4 regions of the Shewanella eurypsychrophilus genome follow, and region 1 is predicted to be linked to each of the others. Evidence: predicted binding sites of a transcription regulator. Region 1 holds the regulator's gene; each other region holds the start of a gene.
The links. Region 1 encodes MetJ, which represses methionine synthesis genes. Its sites were predicted from a motif close to TAGACGTCTAGACGTCTA; they were not measured.
Positions count from the first base shown of each region.

Region 2: the regulator MetJ is predicted to act here: its motif matches at 2,282-2,299, upstream of FM038_RS07915 (methylenetetrahydrofolate reductase).
Region 3: the regulator MetJ is predicted to act here: its motif matches at 1,331-1,348, upstream of serA (phosphoglycerate dehydrogenase).
Region 4: the regulator MetJ is predicted to act here: its motif matches at 2,442-2,459, upstream of metE (5-methyltetrahydropteroyltriglutamate--homocysteine S-methyltransferase).

Region 1 is NZ_CP045503.2:735,309-739,845, forward strand. Features, by position in the region: gene FM038_RS02970 (conjugal transfer protein TraF) at 1-899, shown strand, start outside; gene FM038_RS02975 (sulfite exporter TauE/SafE family protein) at 1,185-1,922, opposite strand; gene metJ (met regulon transcriptional regulator MetJ) at 2,021-2,335, opposite strand; gene metB (cystathionine gamma-synthase) at 2,568-3,728, shown strand; gene FM038_RS02990 (bifunctional aspartate kinase/homoserine dehydrogenase II) at 3,751-4,537, shown strand, end outside.
Region 2 is NZ_CP045503.2:1,880,665-1,885,201, reverse strand. Features, by position in the region: gene FM038_RS07925 (VF530 family protein) at 1-367, shown strand, start outside; partial or broken gene FM038_RS07920 (transposase) at 454-528, opposite strand; gene FM038_RS07915 (methylenetetrahydrofolate reductase) at 1,303-2,277, opposite strand; gene FM038_RS07910 (hypothetical protein) at 2,542-2,757, opposite strand; gene FM038_RS07905 (PQQ-dependent sugar dehydrogenase) at 3,006-4,151, opposite strand; gene FM038_RS07900 (TonB-dependent receptor) at 4,168-4,537, opposite strand, start outside.
Region 3 is NZ_CP045503.2:886,788-891,324, forward strand. Features, by position in the region: gene serA (phosphoglycerate dehydrogenase) at 1-1,162, opposite strand, end outside; gene FM038_RS03635 (DUF2238 domain-containing protein) at 1,405-2,007, shown strand; gene FM038_RS03640 (helix-turn-helix transcriptional regulator) at 2,271-2,936, shown strand; gene exeM (extracellular exonuclease ExeM) at 3,409-4,537, shown strand, end outside.
Region 4 is NZ_CP045503.2:4,555,837-4,560,373, reverse strand. Features, by position in the region: gene FM038_RS19505 (arylesterase) at 1-312, shown strand, start outside; gene FM038_RS19500 (HDOD domain-containing protein) at 599-1,327, shown strand; gene FM038_RS19495 (LysR family transcriptional regulator) at 1,453-2,358, opposite strand; gene metE (5-methyltetrahydropteroyltriglutamate--homocysteine S-methyltransferase) at 2,588-4,537, shown strand, end outside.

The sequences.
Region 1 (4,537 bases):
ATGCGAGTGATGCTGTAGCAGTCGATCTCCATAGAGATGATCTCGTTAACGATCTGGGATCCTTAAAAGATAACAATGCCTATGTCAGTGCTGGCCTGGGCTTTTCAATCGTGCTGCCTACTCATAGAATGCCGATGGCAGTGTTTTATAAAAGCTATATTGATGCCATTGGAGTCGCTGCAATCGCTGAGTCTGATATCGATAGTCTTAATGCATTAGATCCCAATAATCCACCCGTACTCGCTGATTTAGATTCACAAGGAGCTGTGGTTGCCGGTGGGGTGTCGGATCTTGGTGTGGCGTTAAGTTTTCCACTATCTATCGTCAATATGCCTATTGCTATCGGTGTATCGCCTAAGTTTCAACGCATAGATACTTATAACTACGTGGTGAGTGCCAATAACTTTGATTCTAGTGATTTCGATGACTCGCAGTATCGCAATGACGATACGACATTTAATGTCGATGTGGGCATTGCGATGGAGCCGCTATCTGGCTTAACGGTCGGTTTGTCTGGACGCAACCTTATCAAGCAAAATGTTGAAACCATAGAGAGCCAGGGCCGAAAATATACCTACCAAGTTGAGCCTCTTTTTACTGCTGGTGTGGCTTATGACTGGGATAGTCTTACGCTAACTTCGGATATAGATCTTAATGATCATAAACGCTTTAAAGAGTTTAGTGGTACTCAGTATTGGCGTGTAGGAGGAGAGTTGAAGGCGACAGATTGGTTTGCACTGCGTCTAGGTTACCGCCATGACATGAAAGATAATACCGCTAACATCTACTCATTAGGCACTGGCTTTGAATTCGGGCGAGTATTTTATCTCGACTTAACTGGCATGCTAGGTAGCGACGATGCCATCGGCGGGGTTTTACAAACGTCATATCATTTTTAAGAGCAGTTTCGAGGGCGCGACTGCGTCGCTGCGAGGCCGCTTCGCTATGAGTTCGTAAACTCACTTCGAGAGCGGGAACAAGTTCCCTTCGAGTTCGCCAACAAGTTGGCTGCGAGCAAAGAGTAGCAGCCTTTGGCCTGTCTTTTCTCGCAGCAGCTTTGCTGCGTCCTCGCAGGGCGAAGCCCGCACTCGAAGGCCACAGGCCGTCCTCGCAGTGACGAAGTCACGTCCTCGCAGCAGCTTTGCTGCGTCCTCGTAGGGCGAAGCCCGAACTCGTACCTTCTCTTAGCCTAATTCCATTATCGACTTTGCCGCCAATACCGTCGCACAGATTGAACATAATATGAGTGTTGCTTTGCGAGTCCTATCTTTATCAATTCGTCCAACCAGTCTTCCTGCTACTAAGTAACCTAAAATTACAGAGGGTAGCAGCATTAGCGATAGCCAGAGGTGCTTAATACTCAGTAAGCCAGTGATTGCCAGAATAGCTAGAGCTATCATGGAGCTGAAGATAAAGAAAGCCGATAAGGCGGCTCTAAACTGACGGGCATCTTTTCCTGAAAGGAGAATTGCCAGTGGTGGGCCACCGATAGCGGCGATATTGCCAAATACACCAGATATTATGCCTGCGCCAAATAGGCTCTTACGATTCACGGCTATGTTGAGCTTCAGCAAACTCAATATGACTGCCGTGGCAACAATACCCGATATAGCCAGCCCAAGAATGGCTTGTGGTGCATATATCAATAACCCTGCACCGATAAACCCTCCAGGTATTCGCCCAAGTAACGCATATTGCAAGCCATTAAACTCAAGGGCGCCTCGCTCTCGAAATAGGGTCAACAAGGAGATAGAGAAACCCATCATGATAACGGGGGCAGGCACCAATTCAGGATCGACAATATACAGTAGGGGAGAGGCGACGATGGCTAAACCGAAACCGATAAGGCTCTGTGTCAACGCGCCGCAGAAGATGATAAGGGAGGCTAGCGCTAGTGTCGTCGGATCTATCATTGCAAACACGGCGATTTCTCTCAATATTGGGCGATGTCTTGCTAAAACAACTAAGGATCGCATGGCGATCCTTAGTATATGACTGGTAAAGCGTTAAGTGAGTAGGGTTACTCTACATCTTCCCATTCGATACCCATCTGATCCATCAAGCGCTTCACTTCGGCTGGAATGGTATCTGGTTTATCTTTAGATAGATCATCATCGTTAGGCAGAGGTTGGCCTGTGTAAGCATGCAAAAATGCCTCACATAACAGCTCGCTGTTAGTGGCGTGACGCAGGTTATTGACCTGACGGCGGGTGCGTTCGTCGGTAAGAACCTTAAGTACCTTCAAGGGAATAGACACAGTAATTTTCTTTACTTGTTCATTCTTCTTGCCGTGTTCAGCATATGGGCTGATGTAATCGCCATTCCACTCAGTCATTGACTCACCTGTAAATTCAAAATTCGGGGCAGATTTTAACCCTTTAAATTGTGCAGTCAAATTATTGCCTCTTATTTATGACAATTGCAAATAGATTTCTACAAGTTTGGACGTCTAAACGGCTATAACTGGTTGACGCTGGCCTTTCGCTTAGGTACATTTAGACGTCCAGACATCTCTTTCCACTTTTTGTGGTCAGTATGGTGTTCAGTAAATAGTTTAGGAGTAGTAGATGACCGAACGTAAGTTAGCCACAATTGCAGTGCGCCAAGGGATTGAGTCCGATACCCAACATGGTGCCGTGGTGCCCCCTATCTATTTATCTACTAACTACTCCTTCGATGGGCATAAGAATCCCAGAGACTTTGATTACAGCCGCTCAGGTAATCCTACCCGTTCGATTTTAGGTGATGCGATTGCCGGACTCGAAAAAGGGGCGACAGGGGTTGTGACTTGCACAGGTATGGCAGCAATCACATTGGTGACCAGCTTGCTTGGCCCTGATGATCTGCTCGTGGTACCCCATGATTGTTATGGTGGTAGCTACCGTCTGTTTACCAACTTAGCCAAAAAAGGGGCCTTTAAGCTAGCCGTTGTCGATCAGACTGACAATAAAGCGCTTAATGCTGCGATAGCGCAAAAACCTAAGATGGTCTGGCTGGAAACGCCCTCTAACCCTCTGCTAAGAGTGGTTGATATCGAAGAGATCGCTAAAGCCTGTAAGGCCGTCGATGCGTTAGTTGTGGTAGATAATACCTTCCTGTCACCTATTCTGCAGCAGCCCTTGCTACTGGGCGCCGATATTGTTATTCACTCCACCACTAAATACATCAATGGTCACAGCGATGTGGTTGGTGGCGCCGTAGTAGCCAAAGATGCAGAACTCGGCGAGTTGCTTCACTGGTGGTCAAATACCTTAGGGCTGACGGGGTCGGCGTTTGATAGCTATCTGACCCTTCGCGGTATTCGCACCTTAGCGGTGCGTATTCGTGAGCATCAAGCCAATGCTCAGCGTGTTTTAGCTGTGTTAACTAACAGCAATGCGGTCGATAAGGTGTATTATCCAGGTCTTGCCGATCACCCTGGCCATGAGATTGCCGCTAAGCAGCAAAGAGGCTTCGGTGCCATGATCAGCTTCGAGCTTAAAGGTGGAGAAGATGAGCTGGTAGCATTTCTTGACAAATTATCTGTGTTTTCTGTCGCAGAAAGTTTAGGTGGGGTAGAGAGTTTAGTCGCGGTTCCTGCGACAATGACTCACAGAGCTATGGAGCCAGAGGCTCGAGCAGAAGCTGGGGTTAAAGAGACCCTAATCCGTCTTTCAGTGGGTATCGAAGATGCCGACGATTTAGTTGCCGATATTGAAGCTGGACTTGCCGCAGCGGCAAGTTGTTAATTTCGGTAGATAGGAGTTAAAGATGGCGCGTTGTCATTTGCATAAATTTGGTGGTTCTAGCTTAGCGGATGCAGATTGCTACCGCCGTGTTGCTCATATCCTTCTCACTCACGGCAATAGCGATGATCTCGTCGTTGTATCGGCTGCGGGTAAGAGCACTAATTTTCTTTATAAGCTACTAGAACTCAAAGACACTAAGCAGTTGTGGCAAGAAGAGCTACAAGTGCTGATTAGCTTTCAACAGAATCTGATCGAACAGTTGCTCTCTAATGAGCAAGCAAGAAGCTTAAGGGAACGCTTATCTATTGATAAATATCAATTAATTAGTTTGTTCTCATTAGATATTCTTAATGAATATAAACGCAGTGAAGTGGTGAGCTTCGGCGAGCGTTGGTCTGCGCGTTTACTCGCGGCCTTATTGAGAGAGTCTGGTGTTGCGGCGTCGGATATTGATGCAAGAAGCTTATTGATTGCCGATGAAGGTGCCGTTCCTCAAATCAGGCTCGATGAATCCCGCGAACGCGTACAGGCATCAGTTGCGAATCACCCTAATGAGCGTTTGATTATCACAGGCTTTATCTGTGCAAACAGGCACGGTGAGACCTTGCTATTGGGTCGTAACGGCTCAGATTACAGTGCAACCTTGATTGCCAGCTTAGCCGATATTGAACGTGTGACTATCTGGACCGATGTTGAAGGTGTCTTTAATGCCGATCCGAACAAGATTAACGATGCTAAGCTGCTTAAGAGTCTCTCTTTAGATGAGGCTAACCGTTTAGCACACTTAGGCTCACCAGTACTGCATAACC
Region 2 (4,537 bases), 1.1 Mb from region 1:
TAATATGTTGGCATGCCTTAAGTTTCTAAAGAATATTGAGTGGGCCAGGGAGCGAGTAGAGAACTTTTATCTGTATCGCTTCAAACGCATGCCTAAAGGCGATACGGCGCATTTTGAGCTCAAGCCCAGAGAACGTGGCTTTGCTAATGGCATAGTGCCGCGTAAGCCCCAAGCTTTGACTATTGAGCTTATCGAAGAGATGCGCGCCAAGTCGAGCGCCGGTTACGAGGCGATGAAGCAGAACAAGGACCGGGCAAGGTTTAGCAAAGATAAGCCAAGAGCCCAAGATTCCTATGCGCAGAACACCCGCTCCGGTGGGAATAGGTCCCAACCATCCCAAGATCCTAACAATCCATGGGGTAAGTAACGGGGCTTGTTTAGCAATCCCAGCTCCATTTAACGGTGCCCCTTCGTTGTGACAAGCACCGTTATCCATTTAGATTCGCTACCTTACACAACCTCTCTATCACTCCAGTTGTTGGCCGAGTCAATATCAATCCTCAACACCAGATGTAAATGGTTACTCATATACTCCCGCTAAAAATGCGCATCTGACGTTTCTACTACATGAATGGTAATATCAAAGATTTATCAAGCCACCCAGTATAAATTGAAGGCTATTTCGCCGCATAGCGAACCTAACATTAGGAGCATTCAATGGCCTGTAAGGTAATGATTTTTTGAAAAATAAATATCAAAATATGATATTTATGCAACTAGGATAAGTAGACACCCATAAAGTTTAGACATTTCTACTTTGAACAAAGGTGTTGGTGATTATTGCTGAGATCGAGTAATCCATTCTATGAACAAAGGAGTCGAAGCGAATAAGGTCAAATATTCTTGTAAAGACAAAAGACGGAAAAGACGAAAAGACGGGACAGGCATAACTTCTAGGTTGAACGTGGCCTTTTCAGACTAACTTTTCTATAGTCAAAGCTGTACTCGCCCTATTTACCTTATAACTGCGAAACACACTTTGGGGCTGAAACTGCTTAGTGCGATCACTCTAAGTCGTGCTTAAACATTAGTGAGCTAGAGCACTCGCCCTAACTCAACAAATATTTTAAAACTGAACAAAAGCGATTCACCACGGAGAACACAGAGGGCACGGAGAAAGGCAACGGCTAAAGTCTTTGTAGCTCTTTATCTTTACCTCCGTGTTCTCCGTGAAAAGCGTAGCGCTTCGTGGTGATGTTACGTTTTGATAGTTTAACTTGATACCAATGCTTCATTGATATCAAGTTACTTGTGGCAGGCGCTGTATATGGATATGAGCAATTTTATAACCGCTAAGGGGGGTTATTTGTTTTGCACAAATTGATCAATTTGATTTTGAGCTAAGGCTTGGTCCATGGTGGCCTTAAGCAGTTTGTACATCAAAATAGACGCATCAATTTCTGTTTTACGGTTAGTTAAGCTTTCAATATTGAGCCCTAATGGAATATTCAGGGGGATAACTGCGGCCAAAATTTTCTGAAGGTTACTGTGATTGACCTTAATTGACTCATACAGAGGATCGTCAGCCGACAAAATACGTTCGCTGGTAGCTTCAGGAACAGAGACACCTAGCCAATTGATAAATTCTAAGGTTTTAACACTACCGCAAGGTGAGAATGTCAAAATTATCCGATTTGGCTTGATATTATTTAGCTCACATTCCTGAGCGTAGCTGGTTAACATATCGATAGTTGCTTGGGCGTTATACACTGCCTGTGTGATGTAGTACTCACAGCCATGGGTCGACTTACCTAACAGGCGAATATGTTCATTCTTTTTCGTTAAATGGCGTTCAGCAATTGCTACTCCACCTAGGTAGAACTCTTGAGAGTGTGCAGCTAACAGACGATAAGCGTCATTGAGAGGCAATGAACTTGCAACCTGAGTCGATGGCGAGCCCACTAATACTAAATCTCTTACACTGTTTTGATACCAAGCACGTGATAACCACTCATTAAAGCCCTGTTCATCAAGACCGGCAACGCTCTTATAGGCGATAACAGGCTTACCAGACTTTTGATTGAGCAGTTGCGCGTAGGTGCCAGAGTCATGGGTGGCTTTAAACGGAAAAGGCCTTGGCGTGTCAATGCGACTGGTTTCGTCCTGAATATCGTAAATGATCAAACCATCAAAACTAATCTCATCAAGGCGAGCCAATAGCTTATCTGCGATAGTACTGACTGATTCAAAATCTGTATCGATTTTAGGTGGGGTCGTACCAATAAAATAGATCCCACGGTGATGATCGGATGAGCGCTGCTTTAATGACTTCTTCATATTTTAGCCGTCTAGATGGATACTAGGTTCATTGTGACTTAAATAGAGGCTATTGTTAAGGCTGAATAAAGATTTATCAAGCCACCCAGTATAAATTGAAGACTATTTCGCCGCATACCGAACCTAACATTAGGAGCTTTCAATGGCCTGTAAGGTAATGATTTATTTTGAATTATAAATATAAAAATATGATATTTATGCAACTAGGATAAGTGGACACCCATAAAATTTAGACATTTCTACTTTGAACAAAGGTGTTGGTTCTTATTGCTGAGATTGAGTAATCCATTCTATGAACAAAGGGGTCGAAGCGAATAAGGTCAAATATTCTTGTAAATCACCAAGTGTAGATACGGCTGCGAGCTTCCAAAACATGGCCGTTCTATGACATCCAGTCACCACGGCATTTGTGAATCCATTCACATCAGAGGCTGCCGCAGAGCCCACAGGGCCAATTTTGTTCCATACAAAATTTGGCATTCTCTCCCTGACCCATAGGGATATGGGAAATGTCTTTAAAGCGTCTGGAACGCTTAAGACCATGGCGGTCAGAAGTGCTTGCAGCGTCTCGCAGAGACTTCTCAAAGTAAAGAGTGCACATTCCTCGCCGGACAGGCGATAGATAACCATGAAGGGTCGACCTTCAAGCCCATTTCCAAATATAAAACCAGCCAAATGAAGCAAGAGAAAATGTAACTAGCCTTCATTCGAAGGCTAATAAAAGCCAATTAATCCGCTGCCCCATCAGGTATTAGACGAAACACCCCTCGGCCATCTATACCGATATAGACATAACCATCATGTCCCTGAAAAATGCTCCTGACACGCCCTAGGTTTTCCATCACGTCCTCTTGTTTACTTACCTGATTGCCATCTAAATGCACGACAATCAACTTTGCAAACTTAAGTGAACCGATCAGCAGGTTTCCGTTGAGTTCAGGGTAACGCTCACTGGTGACAAAGGTCATGCCCGATGGTGCGATTGAGGGCACCCAGTAAGTGATGGGCTGCTCCATGCCCTCTTTCTTAGTGAGATCGGTGAACGAGCTGCCGCTGTAATTGACGCCATAACTGATGACAGGCCAGCCGTAGTTTTTACCTTTTTGGATAATATTGAGCTCATCGCCACCTTTAGGGCCATGTTCATGAGCCCAAATAGCTTGTGTATGTGGATTGAGTGCTAACCCTTGTGAGTTGCGGTGGCCATAACTGTAGATGGCCGTTTTGGCGTTTTTAGCATCGACAAATGGATTGTCTTTAGGGACACGGCCATCATCGTGTAAACGGTATATTTTTCCCGAGTCACGGCTAATATCTTGTGGGTTAACATCACGCATGCCTCTATCTCCAATAGAGAAATACAGATAACCTTGCCTATCGAACGCGATGCGACTGCCAAAGTGTACGGCGCCGCTTTCATATTTATCGGCCGTGTACAAAGGCTCAATATTGATCAGCTCGTAGCCTGAGTCAGAGTCCGAGCCAGTCTGTTGTAACTTAGCTCGGATAAGCGCGGTATTGAGCTTGTCCTCTGTGCCGGCGCTGTAACTGATATAGATCCAGCCATTTTCTTGATAGTTTGGGTGCAGTACCACATCGAGTAAGCCACCTTGCCGTTTAACCACAATGTTAGGTAAACCTGTCACCTTGACGGCCTCACCTTTAGTGGGCTGCAGATACAGATCCCCTTGCCTATCGGTCACCAGTAGATCGCGATTAGGAAGCTGAGTGATTCCCCATGGAATGGCAATATCTGTATTAATGGCTTCAAGCTCATAGGAGCTCGCATAGGCCGAAACGCTCAAAGCCATGCTTATGAAGCCTAAACCTGATAAACCTAGGCCAGTTAAAACAGTCAGTAGTGCTTTTTTCATGACTCGATCACCTCAATTATAAAGTTGCTGCTAGCGTAAACATAAATTGTTGTTCTGGCCCCGGCTCGTAATAACGGCCGCCGTAGGCATTAATTCTTATGTTGTCGTCGTAGTATTGGTTAAATAGATTGTAAACAATGAATGACAGCTTAAAACTGACATCCTCAAACTCCATGATTTTGCTCGCACCGATATTGGTTAACCAATAACTGGTGGCCGATTGTGAATTAGCATTATCGACATATCTCTCACCAACATAGAGTAGATCGGCGTTAACGGACAGCCCAGAGCCTGATTGATAACTTAGGCCGCTAGAGGCTTTGTGCTTGGGCACCCCAGGTTGTTGCTTGTCACTGAAATCACCTTGAGGAGTCGAAAAATCCTTA
Region 3 (4,537 bases), 150 kb from region 1:
GGTCTGAATCAACTTCCATGACTACATAACCAATTTCAGCGGTTGTCTGAAGATACTGGGCCGCGATATTAATGCCTTTTTCTGCAAACGCTTGGTTAATCTTGATAAGAATACCTGGTCTGTTGTGGTGGATATGCAGCAGACGCGATGCATCTTTATGCTGAGCCAGTGAAACTTCTGGGAAGTTCACAGCCGTCATGGTCGAGCCATTATCTGAGTATTTAGCCAGTTTGCCAGCCACTTCGATACCTATGTTCTCTTGAGCCTCTTGGGTGCTACCACCAACATGTGGGGTCAAGATAACATTGTCTAAGCCGCGCAGAGGGCTAAAAAACTCATCATCATTTGACTTAGGTTCAACCGGGAAAACATCGATGGCTGCGCCAGCCAGTTTTTTACTGTTAATTGCTGATGCAAGTGCATCGATATCAACGACGGTACCTCGAGAGGCATTAATTAGGATGCTGCCTGGCTTCATGTAAGAAAGCTCCACTTCACCTATCATCTCTTTGGTCTGCGGAGTTTCAGGTACGTGCAAGCTGACAACATCAGCAAGAGACATCATCTCTTCTAATGAATGAATTTGCTGGGCATTACCCAGTGGCAACTTATCTTCGATATCAAAAAATACCACTCGCATGCCTAGCGTTTCAGCCAATATGCCAAGTTGGGTACCGATATGGCCGTAACCAATTACACCGAGCGTTTTACCACGAGCTTCGAAACTACCACTGGCACTTTTTAACCATCCACCTCGGTGCGCCATGGCGTTACGTTGTGGTATTCCACGCAATAACATAATGATTTCACCAAGTACGAGTTCAGCAACGCTTCGCGTATTTGAAAATGGCGCGTTGAAAACCGGGACTCCAAGCTTTTCGGCAAAATTGAGATTAACTTGATTGGTGCCAATGCAGAAGCATCCGATAGCCACGAGCTTTTCGGCTTGGCTTAAAACGGCTTCATTTAGTTGAGTTCGTGAACGAAGGCCGACAAAATGTGCATCCTTAATCGAAGCGACTAAGGATTCTTCCCCGAGTGATGCTTTGTGGTATTCAATATTGTTATAGCCTGCACGCTTAAATACATCAACCGCAGATTGGTGGACGCCTTCCAACAGCAGGATCTTGATCTTATCCTTGTCCAGCGAATGTTTCGCCATGATTTGGGTACCTTCTTCGATTATTGGTATTATGTTAACTAAGTTGATTTTTATATATTAGACACCAGCCACATCAAAATGCTAAATCCCTGCATTTCGAGGTCGTTTGGGTATATAAGTGTTCTATTGACACCTGTCCGACCAAAGTAGCACTTTTTTTGTGCAGTGTGGAGGGCTAGATGGCTAAAGTTATTGTTCTTATACCAAAATATTAGAGTTAATACGTATATGAGGTTCCAATTTTGAATAAACAGTTCGCTTGGTTGGCTATTTTTCTATCGGTTTTACTCTGGTCGGGCATTGAGCCTAAGGACCAATTCACTTGGTTTCTTGAAGTGTTACCAGCTCTTATCGCCTTACCTGTGTTAATTCTGACTCGTCAGCGTTTCCCGCTAACGTCACTGGCTTATGCCTTGGTATTAATTCATTGCGTCATATTGATGGTTGGCGGACATTATACTTATGCTGAGGTTCCGCTATTTGATTGGATCGCAGAAATTACAGGTTCAGACAGAAATAATTACGACAAGGTGGGGCATTTTGCACAGGGCTTTGTACCGACATTATTAGCTCGGGAGATTTTTATTAGGTTAGAGGTAGTTAAGCGCGGAGCTTGGTGTAATTTCTTGTCTTTATGCTTTGCACTCGCGTTTTCTGCTTTTTATGAGTTGATAGAGTGGTGGGTTGCACTGCTAACGGGGGAGGATGCCGAGGCATTTTTAGGCACCCAAGGTTACATATGGGATACCCAATCGGATATGGGAATGGCTTTGGTGGGGGCGGTAACTTGCCTTGTTACACTTGTTAAGTATCATGATGGTCGATTGTCTAAGTTTCACTGGTAACTAGTGAATTATTTTATCTTGTGCAAGTCAGTCTGGTTTTTTATGCGTTAAGATCGCAGTCAGTCGAGATTTTAATGCTAAAAATTGATAAGGAATGGCTTTTTGTTGTAATTTACATTCAGCTAACACTTTTTTACTATGGTATTACGATTAAAACTATTCAAATATACTAAAACGGTTCAAGATAGTAATCATTCTGGTTGATAGGGAAGATCGGCGCGCCCTCTTAGTGCGCAAGTTATACTTTTCAGGGAGAGAAGTGAATGAGTAAGATAGATGAGTTGGTGTTCTTACATCAAGTCGCCGCGCCATGTCATTTGGCGATATTGGCGGAGTCGATTGGATTAAAAACACGTATTGTAAAACAGGTGTCCGAGCTTGAGCCTGAAAGAGACCATAACTGTTTTTATTTGATTGATCATGAAGGTGCAGCCCTAGACAGTAAAGGGATCCCCTTGTTGGCATCACGTTTAGTACCCCATGTTCCAGTTGCGTTATATCAAGTCGATCGTGCAAAACTGGAGCCTGAGTCGGCCTTATTATTAGGAATACGAGGCTTGCTGTATGCCGATCAGCGTATGGATCTGTTATTGACTGGCTTGAGGAAAATGGTTGCCGACGAACTATGGTATGACAGGACTTTGATCAGTAAAATGTTCCGTCAATTAGTGAGCCGTTTAGACAGCGATAGTGATTATTCTCAAGATACCGTCGCCAAACTGCAAATGCTGACAAATAGAGAGCGTACTATTATCCAACTGGTTTCCAGTGGTGCACGTAATAAAGAGATCGCTGATCGCCTTTGTATTAGTGAGCATACGGTTAAGGCGCATATCTCCTCTGTCTTTAGAAAGACTCAATCTCGTAATCGAGTTGAGCTGTTGAGATGGGCACAAACATACCAGAGTCATTTTGAGCTTTGCTCATAACAATTATTATAAGACGTTCGGTCTGAGTGATTAGCAACAGAATTGCTGATCATGACTTAGATTAGAACCATATATAGATCTGTAAGTAACACTGAAACGGCCTTTAAGGCCGTTTTTTTGTGTCTTAAAAATGTATTTTTAAAGTGTGATTAGCTGATTTAGAGCCAAATGATAATATTTTATGAAAGTTTGTTCACTAATCTATAAATTTTTTTCCCTTTTAAATGAACAGATAAGAGGTTGCTTGATGACACCTGTTCTTTGGTAAGCCTCTGATTTTAGATTGTTATAATTTGTTATAATTCTGCTTGTTCTGATTTGCGTTAAGCCATCTAATTTTTTTCTTTGTTTAACAAGTATTTATCAGCCATTAATGTGATTTATATGCTTTTTTTTGTGAGCTAAGTCTGTAAGAATCCCTTGGCACGTTAATAAAAATTAGCGGCGATATTACAATAATGGGGTTGAATAAATGGATAATGTTAAGAAGTTGTCAGTGCTGGCACTGTCAATCGCAGCGTCTTTGCCTATGATGGCGAGCGCAGATGTCATGATTAGTGAATATGTAGAAGGTAGCAGTAATAATAAAGCTATCGAATTGTACAATACGGGTGATACATCCGTCGATCTGGCCGGTTATAAGCTAGTACGCTTCAAAGATGGTGCGGAAACATCATTAGATTTGGTGGCTTTAGATGGTCAGGTGATCGCTTCCAAATCAGTTAAAGTCATCACTCATCCAAGCGCCACTATCACATTGGGCGCAGGTGTAGATTCGATGACTGGCAACTTATATTTCAATGGAGGTGATGCGGTTGCCCTCTTGAAAGACGGTGTTATTGTTGATGTTATCGGTACGATCCCAACACCGGATGGCTGGGGATACGATAAGACATTTCAACGTAATGACGATGTAACTGCGGCTAAAAATGTATTTGATGCGGCGCAGTGGACCGAACTTGCCAAAGATACCTTTAACGGTTTAGGCGCGCGCAGTGGCGCTTTTGTAGGTGGTGAAGTTGAGCCTGTTGAGCCCTATGCCTGTATCGGTGATGTTACTGCTATTTACGATATTCAGGGTGATGGACAATACAGTCCTCTGACATCGTCTTCATATCCTTATGAATCAGCTGAAGCCGTAATAGTTAAAGGTGTAGTGACGGCACGCTTGGACAAGAAGAAAGGCTTCTTTATTCAAGAGGTAGAAGGTGATGGCTCGGCTGCAACGTCCGATGGTATCTTTGTGTCACTAGGCGCAGTCGCACCGGCTGAAATCGTACCAGGTAAGCTAGTTTGTTTAGAAGGTAAAGTTAAAGAAAACTATAAGCAGACTGAAATCGTCGGTAACCCTGATAATTTGGCCATTACCGGAGATGCTGAGCTTCCAGCTGTGATAGCGCTTGTTATCAATGATGGTGAGACCTTAGCCGATGCCTTAGAGCGTCATGAAGGGATGAAGATTAAACTCGACTCCGGCAGTGATATGAAGGTCACCAGCGCATATGGGTATGATGGATATGGCAATACCATGTCACTTTCCCATAAAGCTCCTCTGTTTAAGGCGACTCAGGTTCACCCAGCAGGTTCTGAAGAAGCAGCGG
Region 4 (4,537 bases), 2.0 Mb from region 1:
GGCAATGATTTTCTGCGAAATCACGATCCAGCTAAGACCAAATCTAATTTGGCAAAGATGATTAAACTGGCACAGGCTAAGTCAATACCCGTAGTGCTCATTGCTGTACCGAAAAAAAGTATCTTTCTTTCTGCTGCAGATTTCTACTCTGAGTTAGCAGAAACTTATGATGTGATTCTCATTGAAGACGCCTTGACTGACTTGTTAAAAAGTCCATCGATGAAGTCTGATACGATTCACCTTAATAATGCGGGTTATCGCTCATTAGCTGAGTCTATTTACCAACGACTCGGTGAGTCTGGTGCGTTATAATAGATCCATGTAGGGTTTGAAAGCATTGAATCTATGATTTTCAGTAATAGTGTTGAACAATTTCTGATTTTAGATTGAATTTTGCTTCTTATAAAATGGTTGATATCGCTCAGTTCTGTTACAAACTCGGTGGATCTCTCTTGGTTATCTGACCTTGAGCAGATAAATAGAGTTAAAGTTTTCATTTTAGTGAAATCAACTTGACCATAGTGGCCTTTTTATGGGTAAATTCCCCTGATAACAATTGGTGTTGTACCAAAATATTAAATGTAGGTTAAAACTCCCCATGACAGATCTTGAGCACCAAGTATTCACTCAAGTACGTGCAATTATTAGCAATGAAGAGCAGGTGATCGGTCGCCGCGGAATATTGATCCCATTAAAAAAAGCAATTATTGCCGATGGTGATATCCGCAATGTCATCGATATTGTCTCCTCAGATCCCGCACTTGCGGCTCATATGCTTTGGCGCAGTAACTCGGCGATTAGCGGTGCCGGTGTCACAACGAAGAACCGCTCATTAAAAGACGCCTTGATACGTTTAGGCCAAGTGAACATATACCGTTATGCGTTTACCTTCTATTTGAAAGAGCGTCTGGATGAACTGCCGCAGCCGTATAAAAAGTTAGTACAAGGTTATTGGTCATTGACCGAGAGTATTGCGGCTGGTGCGGTTGATAGTCTGCATAATATGGAAGGGGTCGATATCAACCCGGATGAAGTGCAAACCTTGGCGTTATTTAGTGTTTTCGGTGAGATTATAGCGCTAACTGCATTTGCCTTCTTAAACGCTGAATCTGAAGAGTCTTTCCCACTGAGTATCATTAAGTCACTGATTGACAATCAGAAGCAGACTCTGACCATAGAAGCATTTGAATCTTTAGGCTTAGATGATGAGCTAAAAGATGAGTTTATGGTTGCGCATAATTTGCGTCAGACCAGAAATCCAAACTCTCCAGGTTTAGTGCTAAGACGAGTGCTATCAATGAGAAATCAACTACTGAAGCCTTTGTAAGAGAAGGTTCGAGTATCGAGACGCGAGTTACGAGCATCAGGCTGTAGCTCGCAACTCTCTTAGCCCTGTCTTTATAGCAAGATCCTAGCAACTCAATACTAGAGCCTAGGATTTCGTGACTTCATTTAATTTAACTTATGCTGTTTCGCTAAGCCCTCTTTTGCGACCAGCTTTAACCATTGTTGTGCCATTCTTGCGCTAGAACTATCCCTTCGGTATGCACCAAACAGTGGTCGCTTTAAGCCTTCAGGGCCAAGTTTTACTGACGTTAAATTTAGGCCATAAGATTCGCTGATTGACCAGGTTGGCAGGGCGGCGACACCATCTTTGCAAGCGATACGCTGTAGAAGCATCATGGTGAGATCACAGCTGATCTGTTCGCCCGCTTCAACTCCGGCAGGTTCAAGAAAGTGACGATAGAGATCCAAACGTTGTAAGGGTACTGGATAGCTGATAATTGACTGTCTCTCAAGCTGCTTAGGGGTGACATATTCCTGTTGCGCTAACGGGTGATCATTGGCGACAACCAGCTTAACCTCAAAATCAAAAAGATGTTGATAGGCGATAGACTGCCCCGGTACCGGGTCTGAAGTCAGCACCACATCCAATTCACCCACTTCCAAGGCGTTGAGTGAGTCAAACAGGTGACGACTGGACAGGTCTAAATTTACGCCTGGGTGAGCGTCTCTGAATTGCTCCATAACCGGCATTAGCCAACGAAAGCAACTATGACACTCGATACCAACGCCTAACCGATTGAGCTCGTCATTAAGGCCTTGCTTAAGGTCATATTCTGTTTCGACCACCTTGGGCAGTATCTCTTCTGCCAGATTAAGCAGTCTGGCACCTTCTTGGGTAAAAGAGAGAGGTTTACTCTTTCTGATAAAAATTGATGAGTTAATTCGGGTCTCTAACTCTTTAATCTGATGAGAAAGTGCTGACTGAGTGACGAAGCGTTTTTTGGCTGCACCAGCAAGACTTCCCGTCTCCTTTAAGGCTACTAGTGTTCGTAAGTGTCTAAGCTCAATCATAATATACCCACTTTGTCATAACATGAATTTTGCTCATGTTGCGCTTGAAATCAATTCGTTTGTCAGAAGATAGCCTATCACAATAAACTTCTAGACGTCCAGACGCCCATTTGTGTTTGCATCGATAGATGTTAAATCACCAAGATTGCAGATAACACTTTTACGCGTTTACTCTGAATTCTGCTCATATTAAAGCAAAAAGGTATACAATATGCAAACTTCGAAAGCGATACAGATAGCGAACTTAGGTTTTCCAAGAATCGGTCGCCAGCGCGAGCTTAAATTTGCTCAGGAGAAATACTGGCGTGGCGAGATCAGTCAGGCTGAGCTTAAGCTGGTGGCTAAAGAGTTGCGTCGCACTCACTGGGAGTGGCAGGCACAGGCTGGTGTTTCTTTGTTACCTGTTGGTGATTTCGCTTTCTATGATCAGGTTTTGACATTAAGCGCGACGTTAAACGCGATTCCATTGCGTCACCGCAATGAAGGCATTGACGCTAACAAGGTCGACTTAGATACCTTGTTTCGAGTCGCTCGAGGCCGTGCGCCATCGGGTAAGGATGCCCCCGCCGGTGAAATGACCAAGTATTTCAATACTAACTATCACTACATAGTGCCAGAGCTGACTGTAGATCAGGAGTTTAGCCTGGCCTATGAGCAGTTTTTTGAAGAGGTTGAAGAAGCAAAAGCATTAGGCTATGCCGCCAAACCTGTACTGTTAGGCCCGGTGTCTTACCTGTTTTTATCCAAAGCGGTTGGTAGCGATTTCGATAAACTTTCACTACTGCCTAAGCTCATTAAGACCTATGCAGAACTCTTGGCCCGTTTCAGTGAGCAAGGTGTGGAGTGGGTGCAACTCGAAGAGCCTATTCTAGCCCTTGAGCTAGAAGCCGATTGGCAAGCTGCTATAACATCGACCTATGAAGCACTTAAAGATGCGCCAGTAAACGTCTTACTTGCGAGCTACTACGGCACTATTGCTCATCATCAAGCCTTAGTTTCTTCTCTGCCTGTTGCTGGTCTGCACTTAGATTTGGTTACTGCTCCTGAGCAACTTAGCGAATTTGCAGCAAACCTGCAGCCTGAGCAGGTACTCTCTTTAGGCGTTATCAATGGCCGTAATGTTTGGGCTGCAGATATTGACTTGATTGCCGAGCGTATCGGCTCTGTAGTCAACGATCTTCAGGGACGAGTCTGGATAGCACCTTCTTGTTCATTGCTTCATAGCCCAGTGGATCTCGATGTTGAAACTGAGCTGGCTCCAGCCCTTAAACAACAGCTTTCATTCGCTAAGCAGAAACTTACCGAGCTGACTCAGTTAAAAGCGCTGCTTAGCACGCCAAAAAGCAGCAGTGATAAAGCCGAAATTGATGCGATTGTGGCAACGTGTGTTGCAAGGCGTGATGCCCGTGAAGCATCGGCAGACAAGCAAGTTATTGACCGTGTTGTCGCGCTTAACAGTGATGACTATGAACGTGATACTCAGTTCGTTAATCGTCAGAGCGTTCAGCAGCAAAAATACCAACTGCCTTTATTACCAACAACAACCATAGGCTCATTCCCGCAGACTCCCGCTATTCGAGGCTTGCGTAGTCGCTGGCGTAAAGGTGAGATCAGCGAAGACTTTTACAATGATCAACTACGTCAGGTGACTAGAGACACTGTTGAGCGTCAGCTTAAACTAGGGATAGATGTACTGGTTCATGGTGAAGCTGAGCGTAACGACATGGTCGAGTATTTCGGTGAGCAGTTACAAGGTTTCGCATTCACTCAGTTCGGCTGGGTTCAGAGTTACGGCTCTCGTTGTGTTAAACCGCCACTGATTTATGGAGATGTATCACGTCCAACGCCTATGACTGTTGAGTGGGCTGAGTATGCACAGAGCCTAACCGATAAGCCAGTTAAGGGCATGCTAACGGGTCCGGTAACTATTCTGCATTGGTCATTTGCTCGTGAAGATATTAGCCGTGAGCAGATAGCGACTCAAATCGGTTTGGCCATTCGTGATGAAGTCGTCGATTTGCAAAATGCAGGTATCGGTATCATTCAAATCGATGAGCCAGCTTTCCGTGAAGGTCTGCCTTTGAAAAAGAGTGATTGGGATGCTTACCTCAAGTGGGCGGTGGACGCTTTTAAGCTTAGCGCCGCAGGTGTCACCGATGAGACGCAGATCCATACTCAT